Regions from separate parts of the Paenibacillus sp. VCA1 genome, predicted to be linked through region 2. Evidence: a T-box and tRNA genes for the amino acid it is inferred to sense, from the RefSeq annotation. Region 2 holds a T-box; the other holds one or more tRNA genes.
What was found. The T-box of region 2 lies ahead of RJP21_RS27155 (valine--tRNA ligase). A T-box ahead of a tRNA ligase gene usually reads a tRNA of that ligase, here a tRNA-Val.
Positions count from the first base shown of each region.

Region 1 (10,962 bases), on a different contig from region 2:
GTCATTTCCCAGGACAACATCGATTACATCGTGGATCATGTGGATGTCGGCCTTCCCGTCAAAGGACCTGAGGACCGCTATATCCAAAACGTCAAGGTCATCGTCGAAACCGATCCGATCTTCTAATCCGAAAAGGAAACAAAATAACCCGGTACCGCTTATCGCGGTGCCGGGTTTCTTTACGTTCGGGGCGCTTCGCGAAGAATCAGTCTTCCAGCTGGGCAACGAGCTCGTTGTAAGCCGCTTCCACAGCATTCCATTCTTCTTCGTCTTCAATATTGTAAAGCATCATCTCATCGTTTTCTTCTTCCACGCGCAGAATGATGCCGTCAGCTTCCGGATTTTCACGCTCGAGCAGCAATGCGTACAAATTCTCGCCAACGTCAAACGTTTCGACAAGAACCATTTCTACATCGTTTCCTTGCTCATCGGTCAGCGTCAAAACAAATTCTTCATGCTCATGATCGTGATCATGGTCATGGCCGCATGCATCGCCGTGCTCATGTGTGTGATCGCTCATTACAAAAACCTCGCTTTAGGTTATATAGTCATACCTTCGTATCGTATCACGTCGGAAGGCTCTGGTCAATTTATCCTATTCCAAAAAGGGGTTTTTAATTCAGAGCGGTGATCACTTTTTCGGCAACCAGTTCGTAATCGGCGTTTTTGGAAGCTTTTATGTAAAATCCAACCTTGTATTTGCCGGCCACCTTAAAGTCGTATGTAAAATCGTATGTGCGGAACCAAAAATTGTCCTTTTGGCTGCTGCCGAGATCCTGCGACTGGATGTCCTTCACGTTGCCCGACGGATCGGTGATGGCGACTTTGACCGAAGACACGTTCTCCGAAAGGCTGTCCACTTGGCAAAATACGTTGAATTTCAGCTTGCCTTTATTGACATTGCCGAACACCGTATCGCCTTTGAACAGGAAAATATGCACATTCGGCTTAATGAATTTCACCTGGTTGGAATCGCCGTCGTACGTGACCACACCGTTGAATTCCCTGATAGGGACATAGGTTTTGCCGTCGATGACGTAACCGCCGTCCTGCACTTCCTGGCCGTTGATCCAAACCCGGATCTTCTGGGACACCGAATCCGCGAACATGACGGAGCTGCCCATCAGGGAGAAGGCGAAGACGCATACCAATATCTTTTTCCAGTTTCTCATCCTTTAATTCCCTCCATTTCCTTCATGCTGTTGTATATATATACTAAAAGTAAGTGCGCAAGTTGCGGTCCAACCATCCTTTTATCAGGTTAATTTTTCAACTCTGAAATTTCCTGAAAATTGAAATGCTCGTTCTTGGTATCGAAAAAACCTGCGCATTTCGCGCAGGTTTGGGTTGTGTTCGTGCAAGGCGTTTATTTCACCTTTGTTAATATGCAAGGAACGCCTTTGCCGACGGCGCCGGGTTCCCTCATGCGTGCCGCATAGGCCATGCCGCGTTCGCAAGGCGTTTTGCAAGCTTCGCATACATCCGACGTGACGAGCCTCATGCCTTTATAAACCTTTTCCCCTTTGGCTTTCGCCGGTTTTTTGCCTTTAACCATGCCCTAAGCCCCCGCTTTCCTAAATGCCTTTGCTGCATTGTATGGAGATGAAAACAAAAGTGGAACTTATGGTATATAATGAATTCTAAACCAACGCGGGAGGTGCATTGTTTTGAATTTGGAATTGCAAATGATCGGCACGGGCAGCGCCTTTGCCAAAAACTATTTCAACAACAACGCTTTGCTTCGGGACGGTGCGTTTACGCTTTTGATCGATTGCGGAGTGACCGCTCCGCTTGCGCTGCACCGGCTCGGCAAATCCTTCGAGGACGTGGACGCCGTGCTTATCACCCATATCCACGCGGATCATGTCGGCGGGCTCGAAGAGCTCGGGTTTAAAATGAAGTTCACCTACAAACGAAAAATCAAGTTGTACATTGCCGAGACGTTGACCGAAATCTTGTGGGAGCATACGTTAAAGGGGGGCCTGTATCAGGAAGGGGAAATCACCTGCTTGGAAGATCTGTTCGAGGTTTGCCCGCTTGCGCCGAACAAGCCTTATGACATTTCGGACCATATCCGGTTGGAGCTGATTCCGAACCGGCATATTCCGGGAAAAAACAGCTATTCCCTGTACATAAACGAAAAGCTGTTCTACAGCTCCGACATGGTTTTCGATCCCGAACTGCTGGAGCGGCTGGTCGAGCAGCGCGGGTGCCGCATGATCATGCACGACTGCCAGCTTGAAGGCCCGGGCAACGTCCACACGACGCTGACCGAGCTAAGGAGCCTTCCGGAACGCATCCGCAGCATGACTTATTTGATGCATTACGGGGACAACAAAGATGATTTCGTAGGCAAAACGGCCGGTATGACCTTCATGGAGCAGGGGCGCATTTATACGGTTTGAGGCTTCGCAAAACACCCCCTGCAAAGCGCGTCTTCGGCTTCGAAGCGGGTTCGGATACTTTTCGGGGAGCCCAAAAAAAATCCGGCGCAGGCATGGGGACATGCTTGCACCGGATTTTTGCGTTATCCTATTCAAAGCGGGGCAAATTATCCAAATTGTTTGATGGATCGCCATCCGCGTCGCCGCGGATATACATTTCCCCGTCCCTTCCTTTAAACACGTTCACGCCGGCGATCGCACCGGCTTTGACTTCCTGCATCGCTTCCTCGTAATTGAGGACACGCCCCGACGAGGTTTTGAACGCAGTCAAATCTCCGTCACCGTTTTTTTGGACGGCGATAAAATGTTCACGGCCTGGAGTTCCCATTGTGTCATCGCTCCTTTACAGGTGAGATGCCCAGCTTGCGGGCTTCATTTAGCATCCCCTGTCAAAAGAGCCGTTATTCGCCTTACAGCGATTTTTTCATGCGGACATGGGGAATGCCGGCGTCGTCGAAAGGTTCCTTGGAGATGGTCTCGTAGCCCTGTTTGGCGTAAAAGCCTTCGGCCTGGCACTGCGCATCCAAAATGGAGTAAGCCAGCCCCAGTTCGCGCGCGCGGTTCTCGAGCGCCATCAACAGAATGCGGCCGTACCCTCCTTGGCGATGCTCCTTAAGCACGGCAATCCGCTGCATTTTGGCGGTGTCGTTGTTGTAGTAGATCAGCCGCCCGGTGGCGACGTACCCCCCGTCTTCGTTCTGCACCAAAATATGATGCACGTCTTCGCTGATCGCATCGTGCTCGTCGATCTCAAGATCAAGGGGAACGAGCTGTTCCTCGACAAATACTTTCTTCCGGATGTCCAGAGCTTGCTGCAGCTGTTCCGGCGTCGTCACGGTGATGATTTCGGCAGCCATGATGAAACCTCTCCTTCGTCATTCATTGTTCCGTTTGCCGCTTCCATTTGCGAAAAAGCACGGTTCGATTATTATACAAAAAAATGAATTTCATGTATAGTTAAGCTATAATCACGGAGAGGAGCCGAAAGGGCGATATGGGGATGGGGTTCACGATCTTTCTTTGCGCGGTAATGTCTGCCGTATTGATCTATTCTTTTATTTACGTGACGAAAAAAGGATATTCCCGCAAATGGGATGAAGAATAAAGAGAGGCAGCGGCGGCTGCCTCTCTTGCACTTGGTCGCATGATCATGGTGGGGTGATTTCGCCTTTGGAGTACACGTCTGCCGGGACCGACCGGTTGTAGATATCTTTCATCACCGGGGAGCCGTCGCCGCTGTTCGCGCTGGACTGGCCCGCCGAACAGCCGGAAAGCAAAACGATCAGGCAGCAGCCCCAAATTTTGTACCGCCATGTTTTCGGCATGGTATGCCACTCCTTTAGCCGGTTTACTCACTTATACAACCTTTTTGCCCGTTTCGAAACGCAAACGGCCTGAAACAGGCTTTATCGCTCATTGTTCCCGGATCATGCGGCGAAGTATTCGTTCATTTCAAAAAAATAGTAGTCTAATATGCCTTCCGGATCGCCGGAAGGGTCGCTGTTTTATATTTTTCAAAAAAAATGTTGACACTTAAATCGCAGCCTGATATTATATTAATTGTTCTCCGATACGATCTGCTAGCTCAGCTGGGAGAGCACCATCTTGACAGGGTGGGGGTCAGTGGTTCGAGCCCACTGCAGATCATCAGTAAAAGCCCTTGCGTAGCAAGGGCTTTTTATTATCTTTCATTATTCCTATTCCCTTCTCGAATGGTGATTGACGCAAATCATCAATACCTGCTAATTACTGATTCATTAACCAAAGTTCCAGATATTGTCTTGCTTCACGAGCAGGGTAATACCACTTCCCTCCAATCTTTCTTTTTGGAAACTCGGGATCATAGAAGAACGTTTCTTGAATAGTGTTCCAACACATGCATGTGCGACGCTTCAGTTCCTTTGTGTCCCAAAAAACATAATCCAAAATACTGTCTTCATTAACTATTAATGTGAGTTGCTCACGCAATAATTTGTGAACCTCCTCATTATTGATTTCAATCTTAATAAGGTCATTTAACCCATGGATATCTCGGTTCACTATATCACACTCTCCAGCTCCAAGTATTTTAGAGCACTCTCAAATAAATTTATCTTCATGATATCGATGTATAGTTATTAATTGTTTATTTTATTCTTTTAACCTTACTCGGGATTACTGAACACTTTCTTATGCTTTTGACCAAGAATTTCATCCTCTTTCGCAATTAATGGATCTAACCAATCAGCTTTACTTTCCGCCCATTTAATATATTTTTCAAGCTTAGTATCTTGATTTTTCTTAGCTTCCTTCGTTAATGCCTCAATAAACTCGCGAACTAGTTTGATCCTTCAGATTTAACAGCGCTTGTGTTATATCCTTCTGGCTCTTCCCGGTTTTGATTATCACTTCCTTCATCGATGGCAAACGGTACCGATCAGCGGAATAATTGTAAAGAATCTGGAGTATTTTCCGTTCAATATCAGCAAGCATTCCGACCAGCTCCTTTGTTCACTGGCTTCCACGCCAGGATATTCTCCTTTCGAAATGCTCGCGGCGATCCTGTCCTTAAACAGGTAGCCCTTACTATTCCATCGCGAATCGCCTTCACCTCTATTTGCCGTTGCGTTATTTTGCCCTTGCTATCCAAATATACAATTTCAATAATCTGACCGATGTATCTTTCTGGCATAGCAACCCCTCCGAATAAGAACATTTGTTTGTATTGTATACGAACATTAGTTCTTTTATCAATGTAAAAATAAGCCACCAGGCAATTATGCCATGGTGGCCTTTTCATCTACGTATTCAATTAATTCTGAGACATCCTTTAATTTCAAGACTTCAATGATCTCCTTTTACACCGCGCTCTGAGTGCTGATTTTCTAGTTCCGTTTACACGATCAGCCTCCACATTTAATTATTCTGAATCTTTGTTGCCTTTGGAACTATCCACAATCTCGGCAAAATAGAGATAGATCAGACCTATTATAAAAGAAATAACACTTAAATAAAAAAGGTTCGGTCCTATATATTCTAAAGCAGCATTAAAAAACTTGTCACTGAGTACTGTTGTTTTGGACCCAAAGATTGCTGCAGCTATATACCGAATTCCATAAAGGAATGCTGCTATTCCAATAAATGATATGCCTGCTCCTCGCTTATTCATATTGATCTCTCCTAACTTTTTTTATATTTATATTGACACATAATAGAAAAGAATAGTACATTTAATTTGAATTATAATAATTTTACAAATTAGGATGAAAATGTATGAAAATCTTTAAAATTGGGTTTACCGGATTTTTATCACTTTTGATTTTCGCAGTTTTTGCATTTAGTGCTAGTGCAAATCCAGTATCGGATGAAACATCCGCAACCAAGAATGTAGATGGCGATCAGTATTTTCAGGACCCGATAACTGGTAAAACTATCACAACAGTTTACAAAACAACTCCTGATGGAGGATTAGAGAAAGTCGATTTCGAAGAATTTGTTAAAATCAGACAGCAAGATCAAGAAATAAAAGATAAGATAGCCAAATCACAAGACGAGCTTACGCCTCTTTCTCGGTATATCATACCTACCGGTGTTCTTGTCACCATTAAATATACTAAGCAACTAGATTCTGAAGTGACAGGTTCAGCCTATCGGGTAACTGATCCGTACAACTGTCCTTCTAATGCCCCTAATCCATGCACCAGTAATGCTACATATTCGGCAACTGAATCCGAATCATTTTCAGCTAATGTAGCCAATGGAGATATTTTGAAGCAAATTAAATTACAGTGCAGTTATACATGGTCATCATCCGCTTCTGTGTCAAACACTTATTCATTAAGTATCACACAGGGAAAAACAGGATATCTAATGTTTATACCTCATAAGATTTATACTCAAGGAAAACAAGACACCTATGCTGATTTTTCTTTGGTTAAATCAGAAACAGTATGGGGATATACACCTAAGACATTAACAGGCTCAGGAATACTTGATGGTTATGTATATGGAGTAATTGAATAATAATGAAATTAAATGATTAATAATCAGTAATAGGCTCATACTCGCACACGCGGGTAGGGCCTTTTAATTTGTATATCACTTGGGAAGAAGCATTTAAATTGTGTTCACGGAAGTTGGCCATTACCGCACAGAAATCATTAAGATTTATGTGGGAAGTGGGAAGCGTAGCTTCTCCGGATTAAAATTTTAACGGCATAAAATCCCTCAGCAGATCATTGATATTTATCTTTTGACCTCATTCGAAAAATCACAATTTCGATCCAAAAGGATCGCACTAAATAAGCGAAGTTGCCAAATAAGAGTTTACGTTGCTATCTAAAGATTCGACAACCCATGCTTCATTAATGTAATTGATGCCGGAAGTATTCCAATCTATACCTTAATAGTGCGATCCACCTTTTTTTTGGTTGATATATATATAAACAAGTAATTTTACACAAGGTTATACGTTATTTTCTAAAAACATTAAATAATTGGTTATTTGGAATTGAAAATTCAACGCGAAGATCCGAAACCTGGCAAAAGGTCATTAACTGGTCATATGCAGAGGTGTTTATCACAGGATATCGTAAAGAAGATTTCGGATGGCTAACCGCCGTTCTGGATGGATCCGGAAGGCTTCGTCCAGCTGGGATCATCGAGCATGGCCCGGGGACAACGACAAAGAAGGAATTTTATGCGGCAAGCAAAAAGATTATATCAGGAGAGGATCGTAATTTCGTGTACCTGGAGCCAAGAATCCGTGCTGAGGTGAAAATGCGAAACTGGTACAAATCAGGGCTGCTGCGTGATCCGGTGTTTACGAAGTTTATTATTTAAGAAGGTTCTTCCTTATGGAGGGCCTTTCTTCTTTAAAAAGGGAGTTAACATTAAATTATCGAATTAATACATAGAGGTGATTACCATGATCGAAGAATTACAAATAGCTGCTCAATTCGGTCAGAAGATTATTATACGGCTGCAAGACTGGGAAAAGATAACAGGCAAGGTCGAACCTACATGTTACCCGGATAGTACTAAGATTCAGACGATCTGGTCCTGCGTGGATGCCTCATGAGGATATTGAATATGTGAAACGACTGGTTAAATTGCATTAATAGAAGCACATAATTAGTGTTCCAACCAATGGGTTGAAATCCTTTTTTTGATTTAATTTTATGGATATATCTTCCCGGGTTTGTTAGACTGAATGTGCTTCTTACTTCATTCTTAGGGGGATATATAAAATGTGGATGGCTTTAGGGCTAATTAGCTTTATCGCTTGTATTGTTCTGCTTGTATTAGGACTAATATCGCGGTTCAAAAAAACTGGCAACGCAAAAAGGTTACTCCTGTCGGCATTAGCGTGTTTCGCAATAACACTTATTGCAGCAATGGCTGATCCTAACACAGAAACTGAAATTGCTAGTGATAAAGAGAAGTCGCGTACTAAGACGGAAACAGTAGTAGCTAAAACAGAGGATACCGCATCCAATGATGAAGCTAAAAAACAAAAAGCTGAGCAAGAAGCGAACGAAGCTGCAGAAAAGAAAGCGCAAGAAGAACAGAAGGCAAAAGAAGAGGCTGAAGCGAAAGCCAAAGCTGATGCAGAGGAAAAAGCAAAGGCCGAGGCTGAGGCAAAACAAAAGGCAGAAGAAGATAACGTCCCTAGAGAACACAAATCGGCATTAAAAAAAGCGGAACAGTATGCGGAAATAATGAGTATGTCAAAGGCTGCTATTTACGATCAATTGACCTCTGAATATGGAGAGAATTTTCCTCCAGAAGCCGCTAAATATGCTATCAATAACATTGTATGGGATTGGAAAGAAAATGCATTGAAAAAGGCGGAGCAATATGCAGAATCTATGAATATGTCAAATTCGGCTATTTACGATCAATTGATTTCAGAATACGGAGAAAAATTTACTAAGGAAGAAGCAAAATATGCCGTAGATAATTTAAAATAAGATAAAAAAGACCCTGCCAGCACGTAGCCAGCAGGGTCTTTTTTACCGGTGCCTCCGGATTGCACAACGGTGTTTCCGTATATGTTTTGATTATTTTACAAAATATCACCGTGCCTGTAAATAAAGTATCCGTAACACATTACCAAGGAATATATTTTGATATCTATGTGTTCACGAATTCTACTTCGAGCCAATTATTTTTAGCACTAGTCTCTAATAACTCAAATTCTGTATCCCATAAACCCTTTTCAACAAAAAAACAGCGAATTTCATAATAATTCTCGTCACCGAAAAGAGAATAGGCACAAGTGGCACTGTATTCTGAATCTGACTGGCAGGAGTTAAGTAAATTTTCAAGTTTGTGAGTTATACTGTTTATTTCCCGACGTGATAATTCTTCCTTGTGACTTAAATCGTCTATTCTTTCTAATAAATCCTCTAATAATTCTGCTATTTTGTTACCAATTATTGATCTAGGATACACAAGCCTTTTTAAATCATTGAGCGAGAGAACGCCAATTGTTTCCTTTCCTATCTGATCCTTACCAATAAATCTGTAATTTTTCATTTTCAAATGTGTTTTCGGATCATTGATTGTAGGATTAATAATTGGATATTTTTTGGTGTCATGGTCTAATTTTTTCCCATTACATCTTTTGCATATAGGAAGTAAATTCGTCCATTCAACAACCTCATCTGGATATATCGACTTGGGATGAAAATGTTCCACTTCAACAAACTTACTTTCTTCACCTAACTTACATTCACAAAAGATACATTTCCCTTTGCTCATTTCCAACAAAGCATTTTTGATATATTCTAAGTTCCACACATTCTTACCACTGATTTTATATTCCTGAGTCAGATTTTTTTTTACATCCTCAGTTAATTCATTTGGACACGTAATTCTCTTAATTTTAATCATATCCGTCACCCTATACTTCCTAGTTGTAATTCATATATCTTTTTCATTGGGCTTCTTGGATGGAGCATTCTACTCAAGATATCATAAGATGAAGTCGCCTTTGCTAGATCATCCGATTCGACGGCCTCTTCAAATTCTTTTTTCACCTTTAAAAAATAGTTAGATTGGGTTTCTTTTAGCCCCATAACATCCTCTAATATTTCTTCTATTGTCCACCCTTTAAATCCATATTCTAAATGATCTAACGGCAGTTTTGTTACTTCGCTATTATTATCAATGGTCAGCGCTATAATTTCATTTGCATCAGCTTCTTGGATCATGTGAGGACTATGTGTTGTGGCAATTATTTGAGCAGTAGGAAAAACATCCTTGAGTACTTTCAGAAACTTACCTTGCCAATATGGGTGAAGATGTGCATCCACCTCATCAATTAAAATGACTCCGTCAAACTCACTCACCTTCATTTTAGGATCTTTAAAGTTATACTCTAACTCTCTAATAATCCCAAGGATGATAAACAGACAAGATTTAAAACCAGTTGATAAATACTCTAAATAGATTTCTCCCCTTGAAGTTTTCAGCATTATGTCTAACGTATCATGAGCAATATGAGAAAACTCCACATCGGAGTCCAATAAACTAAAACAATTTTTAGCGGTATTTAAATTATGTATCTCTTCAGACGAGAATCTTCCTTGACTTTCGAAACCCAATCTATTAATAAACCAGTTTTTGGTCAACCCTCCATCAAGTCCTCTTGTTAGATCGGCGCTATAATTTACATTACTCTTGTTATTGTCTCTTGCAATATACTCTAATTTTGTGTAATTCATTGATCGTTGTTCTTTAATAAAGATGACTTTTTTACTCGAATCTCGAAAAGGAGTATGAGGGGTATAACTTTCCTCAGGTCTAAAAATCTGAACATGATTTGACACTGTGTTTCCATCAACAGTTATCGACCACTCTCCATATTCTGAATTGGAATTTCTTTTTAGATTATCTGCGGCATACAAAGAGAAACTGCTAGCTATACAATCAAGTATTGTTGATTTACCTACGCCATTTATTCCACAAATTAAATTTAGACCGTCAATAAATTCTAATGCTAATTTTTTTATACCAGCGATATTTTGGATATCTAGTCTCTCTATTTTCAAAAAATTCACCCCATTCCATTTATTCACATGTTCAGAATAAACCACTACTAGAGCAGGGGCAACTAGAATTCATATAAATTAATCCAGAAAATATTCTTTAAGAATTTCCTTCTTATCTAGAGTCCAACATTTCTCGAACCAATTATGTTCAGTTCTACCTATAACAGGTCCAACGAGTACTGAATGCCCATCTAGATCAACAGCAAATAAGATTATTTGTTCTTTGGTTTTAACATTTGTAATTTTCATATTAATTACAGCTCCAGGCACCAACAAGCTCTCAAGATTTTTCATTTCCTCGCCTCCGTTTGTACTATTAATGATAAAGAGCTCAATATTATTCCAATTTGAATTAGCACATCCAACTGTGTCACATGAATAATTTTAGATTATGTGGATCAATCTGAAGACTGTTTTGGGGATGATTTCAAGTTGAAATAAGTATGATTTCACACAAGTAACCCTACCAACAAGTGTTAATA
Region 1 is NZ_JAVLSX010000002.1:197,270-208,231, forward strand. It holds gene RJP21_RS04360 (aminotransferase class I/II-fold pyridoxal phosphate-dependent enzyme) at 1-126, shown strand, start outside; gene RJP21_RS04365 (DUF1292 domain-containing protein) at 206-520, opposite strand; gene RJP21_RS04370 (stalk domain-containing protein) at 615-1,172, opposite strand; gene RJP21_RS04375 (hypothetical protein) at 1,367-1,555, opposite strand; gene RJP21_RS04380 (MBL fold metallo-hydrolase) at 1,668-2,405, shown strand; gene RJP21_RS04385 (DUF3892 domain-containing protein) at 2,533-2,772, opposite strand; gene RJP21_RS04390 (GNAT family N-acetyltransferase) at 2,855-3,301, opposite strand; gene RJP21_RS04395 (hypothetical protein) at 3,593-3,769, opposite strand; tRNA gene RJP21_RS04400 (tRNA-Val) at 4,019-4,091, shown strand; gene RJP21_RS04405 (group-specific protein) at 4,191-4,412, opposite strand; gene RJP21_RS04410 (hypothetical protein) at 5,344-5,592, opposite strand; gene RJP21_RS04415 (DUF6060 domain-containing protein) at 5,697-6,446, shown strand; gene RJP21_RS04420 (Ltp family lipoprotein) at 7,847-8,395, shown strand; gene RJP21_RS04425 (HNH endonuclease family protein) at 8,559-9,320, opposite strand; gene RJP21_RS04430 (AAA family ATPase) at 9,326-10,480, opposite strand; gene RJP21_RS04435 (hypothetical protein) at 10,559-10,774, opposite strand.
Region 1: it encodes a tRNA-Val, which carries the amino acid that the T-box ahead of RJP21_RS27155 (valine--tRNA ligase) is inferred to sense. The anticodon was not compared.

Region 2 (10,962 bases):
GCTCCGTCCAGCACGATGCGCGGCGCGGAGCCGGAAGTAATCTCTTCCATGCGTCCGGCCCATGCCGTTTCCCGGAACCCTTTCAAAATGTCTTCCTCTTCCATGACAAAAGCCATGTATTGCCTTAAAACCTCCAGAGCCATCAGCGCCCCGGCCGCGTTGGCAATCTGGTATTCGCCCTTCATGCCGATTTCAATATCGTATTCCCGAAAAGGGCCGCTAAAATGGAAGGATTGGTACGGCCCGTGATTGCCCGTATATTCAAACGTGAATTTTTCCCCCGCCAAATAAAGCGTCGTGCGGCATTCTTCCGCCTTTTTGCGCAAAACCTCGACGGCCTCCGGCTGCTGTACGCAGCTCACCACCGGCACGCCCGGCTTGATGATCCCCGCTTTTTCGAAAGCGATTTGCTCGACCGTATCTCCAAGAATGTCGGTATGGTCCATGCCGATGTTCGTGATGACCGAAACAACCGGGTATACGATATTGGTTACATCCAGCCTTCCCCCAAGACCGGTCTCCCATACGACGATATCCGGCACGCATTCTTCAGCGTAATACAAAATCGCAAGCGCCGTCGAAACCTCGAACATCGTCGGGGATCCGAGCTCGGTCGCCGCAATCTCCTGAACGATCGGATACAGCCGGTTGGCAAGCGCCAGTAGCGTTTCTTCGGGAATGTCCTCGCCGTTGTATTGAAAACGGTTCGTGAACTTGGTGATGTAAGGGGAAGTGAACGTTCCCACGGTATAACCGCTTTGCAGAAGCACCCGGGTCAAAAACGCGCAGGTCGAGCCTTTGCCGTTTGTCCCCGCGACGTGAATGAATTTCAGCCGACGGTGCGGGTTGCCCAGCATCTCCATCATGGTTTCGATTCTGGCCATGCCCGGCCGTATTCCGAAAGGGATCAGCCCGTTAATCCAGTCGGCGGCTTCCGCATAAGTACGCAAATTAGAGAAGCCTTCTAATTGTTCTCCCATGTGCCATTTCACCTTCTGAAATTTATTTGATCCCCGGACGCGAGGCGCGCCCGGGGCAGCAGGTTCCTTATAAAACTCAGCCCTTCAGTTCTTCGATCCGCGCGAGCACCTTGCTACGCTTCTCGGCATAGTCCGCCATTTTCGCCTTTTCCTCTTCGATCACTTTGGCGGGCGCTTTGGATACGAAACCTTGGTTGCCAAGTTTCTTTTCGACGCGTTCCACTTCGCTGTTCAGGTGTTTCAGCTCTTTCTCGAGGCGGGCGATCTCCTGATCGATGTCGATGAGTCCCGCCAAAGGCAGGTAAAGCTCGGCCCCGGTGACGACCGCGGTCATCGCCTTGTCCGGCGCTTCGAGCCCGGTTCCCGCCTTAAAGCTCGACGTGTTGCAGAAGCGCTGTACATAAATTTCATTGCGGTTCACGATTTGGAGCGTTTGGTCGTCCCCGGCGTTAAGCATGAGCTCGACCTTTTTGCTCATCGGCACGTTCACTTCGGCCCGGATGTTGCGAACGGCGCGGATGACATCCATCAGCAAGGACATTTCGCGGGCGGCATCGGCATTTTCGAGGGCCGGATCATATTCAGGCCAAGCGGCCAGCGTGATCGTTTCGCCCTGATGCGGAAGATGCTGCCAAATTTCCTCGGAGATAAACGGCATAAACGGATGGATCATGCGCAGCGTGCGGTCGAGCACGTAGGAAAGCACCGATTTTGTCGTTTTCTTCGCTGCCTCGTCGTCTCCATACAGCGACAGCTTCGAAAATTCGATATACCAGTCGCAGAGGTCATCCCAGATGAAGTTATAAAGCAAGCGGCCGGTTTCGCCAAATTCATAGGCATCTATTAGACGCGTGATGTCCCGGGAAGTTTCGTTCAGGCGGTGCAGAATCCAGCGGTCGGCCGTGCTCAGCTCGCCGCTAATGTCGATGTCGTCATAACTGAACCCTTCAAGATTCATCAGGGCGAAACGCGAGGCGTTCCAGATCTTATTCGCGAAATTCCGTGCCTGCTCAACGCGTTCCCAGCGGAAGCGCAGATCCTGCCCCGGCGTGCTGCCTGTCGAAATCATGTAGCGCATCGCGTCGGCTCCGTACTTCTCGATGACGTCCAGCGGATCGACGCCGTTGCCGAGCGATTTGGACATCTTTTTGCCTTCCGGATCGCGGACCAGGCCATGCATGAGCACGTCCTTGAACGGAATTTCTCCCGTAAATTCAAGCGCGGTAAAGATCATCCGGGCAACCCAGAAATAAATGATGTCGTAGCCGGTCACCAACACATCCGTCGGATAGTAGCGTTTCAAATCGTCGGTTTGGTCAGGCCAGCCCAGCGTCGAAAACGGCCACAATCCGGAGCTGAACCACGTATCCAAGACGTCTTCGTCCTGGTGGAGGTTCCCGGAGCCGCACTTGGAGCATTTTTCAACGTCGTTATAGGCGACATGGATTTCGCCGCAGTCGTCGCAGTACCAAGCCGGGATACGGTGTCCCCACCAAAGCTGGCGGGAAATGCACCAATCGCGAACGTTTTCGATCCAATTCAAATAGGTTTTCTCGAAGCGTTCCGGCACGAAGTTAACGCCTTTGCCCGACTTCTGCGCTTCGATGGCGGCTTCGGCGAGCGGCTGCATTTTGACGAACCATTGCGTGGACAAATAAGGCTCTACGACGGCCCCGGTGCGCTCGCTATGCCCAACCTGATGGACATGGTCCTCGATCCGGATCAGAACGCCCTGCTCCTTCAAGTCCTGGACGATCTGCTTGCGGCATTCGCTGCGGTCAAGTCCTTCGTATTTGCCGGCCTGATCGTTCATCGTGCCCGTTTCGTCCATCACCGTAATTTGCGGCAGGTTATGGCGCAGGCCGACCTCGAAATCGTTCGGGTCATGGGCAGGCGTAATTTTTACCGCTCCGCTTCCGAATTCCTTGTCGACGTACTCGTCGGCGATGATCGGGATTTCGCGCCCGACGATCGGCAGCACGAGCATTTTTCCGATCATGTCCTTGTAACGTTCGTCTTTCGGATGAACCGCGACGGCGGTGTCGCCGAGCATCGTTTCGGGACGTGTCGTCGCAACCGTGATATGCCCGCTTCCATCCTTCAGAGGATAGGAGAGATGATACAGGTGACCCTGCACCTCTTTATATTCGACCTCGATGTCCGACAACGCCGTACGGGCGGCCGGATCCCAGTTGATGATGCGTTTGCCGCGGTAGATGAGCCCTTTTTCATGCAGCTTGACGAATACTTCGCGCACGGCTTTGGACAAACCCTCGTCCAGCGTAAAACGTTCCCTGGAATAGTCGAGGGAGAAGCCCATTTTCGCCCACTGGTCGTGAATGGTTTCCGCATATTTGTCCTTCCACTCCCATACCTTTTCCAGGAACTTCTCCCGGCCCAGGTCGTAACGGGATACGCCTTCCTCGCGCAGCTTCTGCTCCACCTTCGTTTGGGTGGCGATGCCGGCATGGTCAGACCCCGGAAGCCACAGCACGTCATACCCCTGCATCCGCTTGGTGCGGATCAGAATGTCCTGCAGCGTAAAATCGAGCGCGTGCCCGATATGCAGCATGCCGGTGACGTTCGGCGGCGGGATGACGATCGTGTACGGCTTCGCGTCCTTGCGCTGCCCCGCCTTGAAAAACTCGCCGTCAATCCAATATTTGTACCACTTCTCTTCGGCTGCCTTCGGATCATAAGTCGTCGGCATCTCTGTCGTCAATTTGTTGTCCTGCTCTGTCATATTCTTACTCCTCCATCACAAGATCGGCTTCTTCAGGATTGCAATCAATCCTTGGCAAAAAAAACAAAAAAGCCTTCCGTCCTCAAAGGACGAAAGGCTGTTCTTTCGCGGTACCACCTTTGTTTCGCGCCATGGCCAAATGCCAAGCCTGATGCATGCGGCTTCTTTCCATACGGAAGGCTGCCATCATGTACGCGACACTTCATGCAGATAACGGCTGCAGCCGGCCATGCCCTAACCCGAGCGCAAAAGCGAAAGGGATCAAGCAGACAACTCCCGGGCGACTTCGGTTGAAACAGCATCCTGCGGAATCTCTCAGCGCAGCAATTCCGCTCTCTGAAGGGCATGTCAATCCTACTATTCCCGATCATCGTTCTTGACAAAATATATACTCATCATAACTTGGTTATCGACTTTAGTCAACATAACGGGACTGCTCGCCTAAAGTCAATAGACTTTAAGGATTATTATTAACATATGCATGTTTCTTAAACAGGTTCCGCCATGGAAACGGCAAAAAAGCGCCCGGCTCTTTTGAAAGCCGGACGCTTTTTAAGGCAATCTTACGGGATGTACAAAATCTGTCCTTCCTCGACGGTTTGATCCGTCAAGCGATTGTGCAGCAAAATTTCGCGGGCGGTCAATTGATAGCGGTTTGCAATGGTCTCGAGCGTTTCTTCCCGTTGAACGATGCAAAGCCGCACTTTCCGGAATTGATTTTTCTCCGAGCTGCTTCCGAGAAAGAGATTCTGCCACTGGATTTCATCGCTGCCGGTCGATTCCCTTTCCGCTTCCTCCGCCTTCGGCTCTTCCGGCGTAGCCTGCTGCTCCTGATCTTTCAGCGAACGGCTCGACGACAATAGCGAGGAAAAACCGATCGGCTCCTTTTCGCCGGATTGCTGTTCCTTTTTGCTGCCGAACGCAACCCGGGGTTCCCGTTCGTCCTCCGGCGCTTCTTCCTGCGGCACCGGTTCCTGGTGAAAAGCGCTGAACGGGAAGGAGGGCTCAAAGGGTTGTTCCTGCTCGGCTGAAGTCAGGTAGAGGTCCTTTTCCGGTTCCTCGTTCGCTTGTATCGCCGTTTTTTCGGGATGCAGCAGCTCCGATTCGTCCTCATGCTCAAAATGCCAAACGTTTGACTGAACATGGCCCTTGCCGCCGCGCTCCCCGGATTCCTTGTCCGTATGTAACGCGGCAGGTGCAGGCGCCTCCTCAGCTGGCGGCTCCTCTTCGGCAATACGCTGTACGGCCGCCGGTTCGTTGTCCGGCTGCGTTTCGGTTTCGCTTGGACTGCCTGCAGCTTCCGCTGCGGCAGTATCTTCGGCTGCAAACGCCTCCGTCTCCCCGTCATCCGCCGCTGCCGCATCGTACGGCTCCCTGGCTTCCTCCTCATGGGCGCTCGTCTCCCCTTCCTCCAAAAAAGCGGCAAGCACCGGATCCTCCGCGGGATCCTCGGACGCATGTACAACCGTAAATTCATCGGCACTCCATGACGATGCCGGCTCGCTCGCCGCCGTTTCGATGCCGCGGAGCGAAAGAACGCCCGTAATGTTCATGCTCCGTTTGGACAAAAGATCCACGTCGAAGTTTTCGATCTCCACGGAAATCTCGTCCAGCGAAGATACGCGATTCGCCGGAACCGTAATTTCGACGGGAATAAGATGCTCCAGCTTCTGGGTACCGTTATCATCCTCCCCGTCGCCCCTGTACAAGCCGGTTAGCATCAAATGGCCGCGGAGCGCAACCTGTTCATCCTGACTGATGACCTGGATATGGGGCAGCAGCTCGACTTCTTCCAGCTCGGCTATTCCCGGCAGTTCTTCCGATAAATGAATCCGTTCATAAATGTCAAAACGCAAACCGTAGGACTGGTCAAACACGGAATGATGTCCTCCTTTCGGCATATTTCTAACCATGAGCTTCCTCACGGCATGAGCCCCAAAAAGCGTTACTCATTTAATCTATATGCTCCAAATAGAAGGGCATTCCATTTTTGCGCCCGTCCGGCGATTTGCGTCTCTATATTTTCATCTATTTCATTGTATGGTTGACAGCTTCTGCCCAAGCTGCCGCAGATCGTCTGGCCAGGGATCGTCAATTTCGATCCGTTCGCCCGTAAAAGGATGGGTAAAGGCAAGCCGTTCCCCATGCAGCGCCTGTCTGCCGATCAGGGCCGTGCTTCCTCCGTATAGGGAATCCCCGAGAAGCGGATGACCCAGATGGCTGAGATGGACCCGGATTTGATGCGTGCGCCCCGTCTCCAGCTCCAAATGGACAAGCGAGGCGTTTCGGTACGTCTCGCCCAATCGTACGCGGGTAACGGCATGTTGGCCCGTAGGCGATACGCGCCGACGCTGCTTATGGTGGCGGTCTTTGCCGATCGGCAGATCGATCACTTTCAAATCGGCGGACACCTTCCCTTGGACGAACGCGGCGTAGCTGCGGGCGATGCGTTTATGACGCATATCTTCGTCCAGTTTGAGCTGGGCCCAATCGTTTTTCGCATACAGCACCGGGCCGGACGTATCTTGATCCAGCCTGTGGATGTGCCTGACGGCCGCATCCTCGCCCTGCATTTGATAATAAGCGGCGACCGCATGATCCAGCGTCGGCTGCTCCATTTCGTCTTTTCGGCCGTCCGGGTGGATGTTCATGCCTGCCGGTTTATGGACGACCAGGCAAAAATCATCCTCGTACAGCACGTCCAGTTCCCGCCAAACGGGCTTTATGCCCGCCGGCCGAACGGGAAAGAGGGCCAGCCGAAGCCGGTCCCCCCTCCATTCGATCCCTTTGTTGGCCTGCAGCTGCCGAAGCAGCTTTTCCGGCATTCCCAGCGTCTGCAGCAGCCACTGTACCGTAGCCTCATTCCTGTCGGAAGCCCCGGTCAGAACTTTCCCCGGGGTCAGCTCCAGCCACTCGCCGCGGCGGCGCCACGCCGTCACAGATTTTTCAGGGCATTGTAGTTGGCGGCGATGGTCGCGTCGATATCCTCGACGCTGTGGGCGGCCGAAACGAACATGCCCTCGAATTGGGAAGGCGCCACGCTGATGCCTTCCTGCACCAAATTGGCGAAATATTTCGTGAAACGCTGAAGATCGCTGGCTTTCGCCGTATCATAGTTCACGACCGGCCCTTCCGTGAAGAATGGGCACACCATCGAGCCGATCCGGTTGAGCGTTACGGGAACGCCAAGCTCTTTGGCGTTTTTCTCGAATCCGGCCGCAAGGCGCGAGGCGCGTTCTTCAAGCTGGTCGTAAACCGCCGGCGTCAGCAGCTTCAGCGTCGTATAACCGGCCACCATCGCCAGCGGGTTGCCGCTGAGCGTACCCGCCTGGTAGATCGGTCCGGACGGAGCGACCTGCTCCATAATCTCGCGTTTTCCGCCGTATGCTCCGACAGGCAGGCCGCCGCCGATGACTTTGCCTAGACAGGTAAGGTCAGGCGTAATGCCGAACAAGCCCTGCGCACAGTTGATATGTACGCGGAAGCCGGTCATAACCTCGTCGAAGATCAGCAGGCTGCCGTATTGGGTCGTAATGTCGCGAAGTCCCTGCAAAAAGCCGGGGAGCGGCGGCACGACCCCCATGTTGCCGGCGATCGGCTCGACGATGACGCAGGCGATTTCTTCGCCGAAACGTTCGAAAGCCACCTTCACCGATTCCAGGTCGTTGTACGGCACGGTAATCGTGTTCGTCGCCACGCTTTCCGGCACGCCGGGGCTGTCGGGCAGGCCAAGCGTCGCTACGCCGGAGCCCGCTTTGATCAGCAGGCTGTCCGCATGGCCGTGATATGAGCCTTCGAATTTCACGATTTTGCCGCGTCCCGTATAGCCGCGGGCAAGCCGGATCGCGCTCATCGTCGCTTCCGTGCCGGAATTGACCATCCGCACGACGTCGATGGACGGAACCCGCTCGCAGACCAGTCTGGCCATCTCCGTTTCGATCAAGGTGGGTGCGCCAAAGCTGGTTCCTTTGGCCGCCGTTTCCTGAATGGCCGAAATAACTTCGGGATGGGCGTGGCCCATAATGAGAGGACCCCAAGAGCCGATGTAATCGATAAAGCTGTTGCCGTCGATATCGTAAATCCGCGATCCTTGGGCGCGGTCCACGTAAATCGGCGTCAGGCCTACCGATTTGAAAGCCCGCACGGGGCTGTTCACCCCGCCGGGAAGATATTGCTTGGCTTCTTCAAACGCAGCGCGGGAAGCCTCTTCTTTCCGTCTACCATTCATATTGCTCATGAACGTCACTCCCGTATATAAGATTTAGCGCTCCTGCATCCAGCGGGCGGCGTCTTTGGCGAAATACGTTATGATGATGTCGGCGCCGGCCCGTTTCATGCCGGTCAGCATTTCTTCGACGATGGCCTTTTCGTTGATCCAGCCTTGCAGCGCGGCAGCTTTCACCATCGAATATTCGCCGCTTACGTTGTAAGCGACCAGCGGCAAATCGAATTGATCCTTCAGCGTCCGGATGATGTCCATATAGGCGAGCGCCGGTTTGACCATCAGCATGTCCGCGCCCTCCAGCACGTCCGTTTCGGCTTCGCGCAGCGCTTCGCGGGCGTTCGCCGGATCCATTTGGTACGTTTTGCGGTCCCCGAACTGAGGCGCGGAATCGGCCGCTTCGCGGAACGGTCCGTAAAAAGCGGAAGCGTATTTGACCGAATACGACATAATCGGCACATGTTCGAATCCGGCTTCATCCAGCCCGGCGCGAATCGCCTGCACGAATCCGTCCATCATGTTGGACGGAGCGATGATATCCGCTCCGGCTTTCGCCTGGGAGACGGCGGTTTTCGCAAGCAGCTCCAGCGATTCGTCGTTCATGACGTCGCCATGGACCTGGCCGTCCACTTCGAACGTATGAACCATGCCGCAATGGCCGTGGTCGGTAAATTCGCACAGGCAGGTATCCGCTACGACAAGCAGGTTCGGGTACCATTTTTTGATCAAACGGGTCGCTTCCTGTACGATGCCGTCCTCCACAAACGCCGATGTGCCCACGCTGTCTTTCGTTTCGGGAATGCCGAACAACAGCACGGCAGGGATGCCAAGGGCCACGATTTCGTCCACTTCGGGCTTCAACATGTCCAGCGAAAAATGATAAATTCCCGGCATGGAAGAGATTTCGTTTTTCACTCCCGTACCGTGGGTTACGAAAATCGGCATAATCAAATCGTTTACGTTCAGCACGGTTTCGCGCACCAAATTGCGCATGCCAGCCGACTGACGCAAACGGCGGTGTCTTACAATCGGAAAACTCATGATTCATTACCTCCTGTGTCGTTCATGCTTGCTGTTCATTTTGCTTGTTCTTGCCCCTGTTTATCGCTCAGATATGAACAAAGGGAGTCGAGCAGTCCGTCAATCGTCGCCTGTTCGGCCACCACACTGACGCGTAGCCCCGCTTCGGCGGCAGTTTTGGCCGTGATTTCCCCGATGCAGGCGGCTTCCGCTTTGTTCAGCAGCCGGACCGGATCCTGCACGCCCATCTGCTTCAGCTTGGCGATCAGATTCGTTACGGTCGAAGAACTGGTAAAGGTCACCACATGGATGGCCCCTTCCTCAAGCAGCTTCAGAAGCTCCTCGTCCTCATCTCGACTTACGACGGTCTGATAAGTATCTATGGCAGCAACCTCAAGCCCCATTTCGGCCAGCTTCTCCGGCAACCAGGCGCGCGCAAGGTCGCCCCGCGGAAGCAGAACCCGCTGCCCCGGCTTCAGCAGGTCGCCTAAAGTTTCGATCATTCCTTCGGCCTGGAAACGCCCCGGAAGCTCGACCGGAACGATGCCGCGCTGTTTCAGCGCATCGGCCGTGGCCGGCCCGACCGCGGCTATGCTCGCCCGGTGGAGCGCCCGGATATCCCGGCCTTGTTCCTGTAGATGCCGGTAAAAATATTCCACGCCGTTGACGCTCGTGAAAAATACCCAATCATAACTTTCAAGCCTTTGAAAGGCGTCTTCGATCTGTTGAAGCATCTCCCGGTCCTCAGGATATACCGTTTCGATGACCGGAAATTCATAGGCTTCGCCCCCCAGCTCGTCGATCCGCTCCGAGAGTTTGGATGCCTGCGATCTTGCGCGGGTCACGAGGATCCGTTTGCCGAACAAGGGAAGAAATTCGGCCCATTTCAGCTGCTCCCTTTGCAGAACGACATCGCCGACGACGATAACCGCCGGCGGCTGAAAGTTTGCGGCCGACACCCGCTGCTCGATATCCGCCAGCGTTCCCGTCAGCGTCTCCTGCTCGGCGCGCGTTCCCCATCGCACGAGCGCTACCGGCGTGCTGCCGGGGCGGCCGTACCTCATGAGCTGATCCGCAATATAGCCGATCTTGGACACGCCCATCATAAACACAAGCGTCCCCGTCGCATGGGTAACCCGCTCCCAATCGATCATGCGGTCCAGCTTGTCCGGGCTTTCATGCCCGGTGATGATGGAAAGCGACGAAGCCATTTCCCTATGGGTCACCGGGATGCCGGCATAAGCGGGAACGCTGATGGCCGCCGTGACGCCGGGCACGATTTCGTAAGCAATTCCGTTTCTCTTCAGCAGCCCGGCTTCTTCCCCGACGCGCCCGAAAATCGTCGGATCGCCGCCTTTCAGCCGGACGACGGTATGGCCTTCCTTCGCCAAGTCGACAAGCAGCTGGTTGATTTCCTCCTGCTTCATCGTATGCCGGTCCGGCAGCTTGCCGACGTAAATTTTCTTCGTTCCCGGTTTGACCGCCCCAAGCAGCTGCGGGGCTGCAAGGCGGTCATAGACCACCACATCCGCTTTTTGCAGACATTCCATGCCTTTCACCGTGATCAGCTTGGCGTGGCCGGGGCCTGCTCCAACCAGATATACTTTTCCCGCCATCTCCTCATCCCCTTACTCCCTGGCTTGTTCGAGAATTGCCTCCGCTCCGCGTTCAATCAGCTTCCGGGCTACGTCCTCCCCAAGCTTGTCCGGATCGGTCCCGGTCATCGTTTCTTTCAGGATGACGTCTCCGTCCGGGGAGCCGACCATTCCCGTCAATTGTATGACATGTTGTCCGGCCGGGGAATAATCCTCCGTCGTTTTAACCAAGACTGCATGCGCCCCGATCGGAACTTGGCAGCCGCCGTTCAGCACGCCTAAAAATTTGCGTTCCGCCGCCACGGTCAGCTCGGATTCCTTGTCGTTGTACAAGGCCAGCAGCTTCAGCAGCTCCTCGTCGTCCCCGCGGCATTCGATGCCCAGCGCCCCTTGCCCGACGGC
Region 2 is NZ_JAVLSX010000016.1:70,333-81,294, reverse strand. It holds gene RJP21_RS27160 (bifunctional folylpolyglutamate synthase/dihydrofolate synthase) at 1-980, opposite strand, end outside; gene RJP21_RS27155 (valine--tRNA ligase) at 1,057-3,723, opposite strand; T-box leader at 3,806-4,103, opposite strand; gene RJP21_RS27150 (LysM peptidoglycan-binding domain-containing protein) at 4,287-5,600, opposite strand; gene RJP21_RS27145 (RluA family pseudouridine synthase) at 5,757-6,662, opposite strand; gene hemL (glutamate-1-semialdehyde 2,1-aminomutase) at 6,659-7,960, opposite strand; gene hemB (porphobilinogen synthase) at 7,985-8,986, opposite strand; gene cobA (uroporphyrinogen-III C-methyltransferase) at 9,022-10,581, opposite strand; gene hemC (hydroxymethylbilane synthase) at 10,594-10,962, opposite strand, start outside.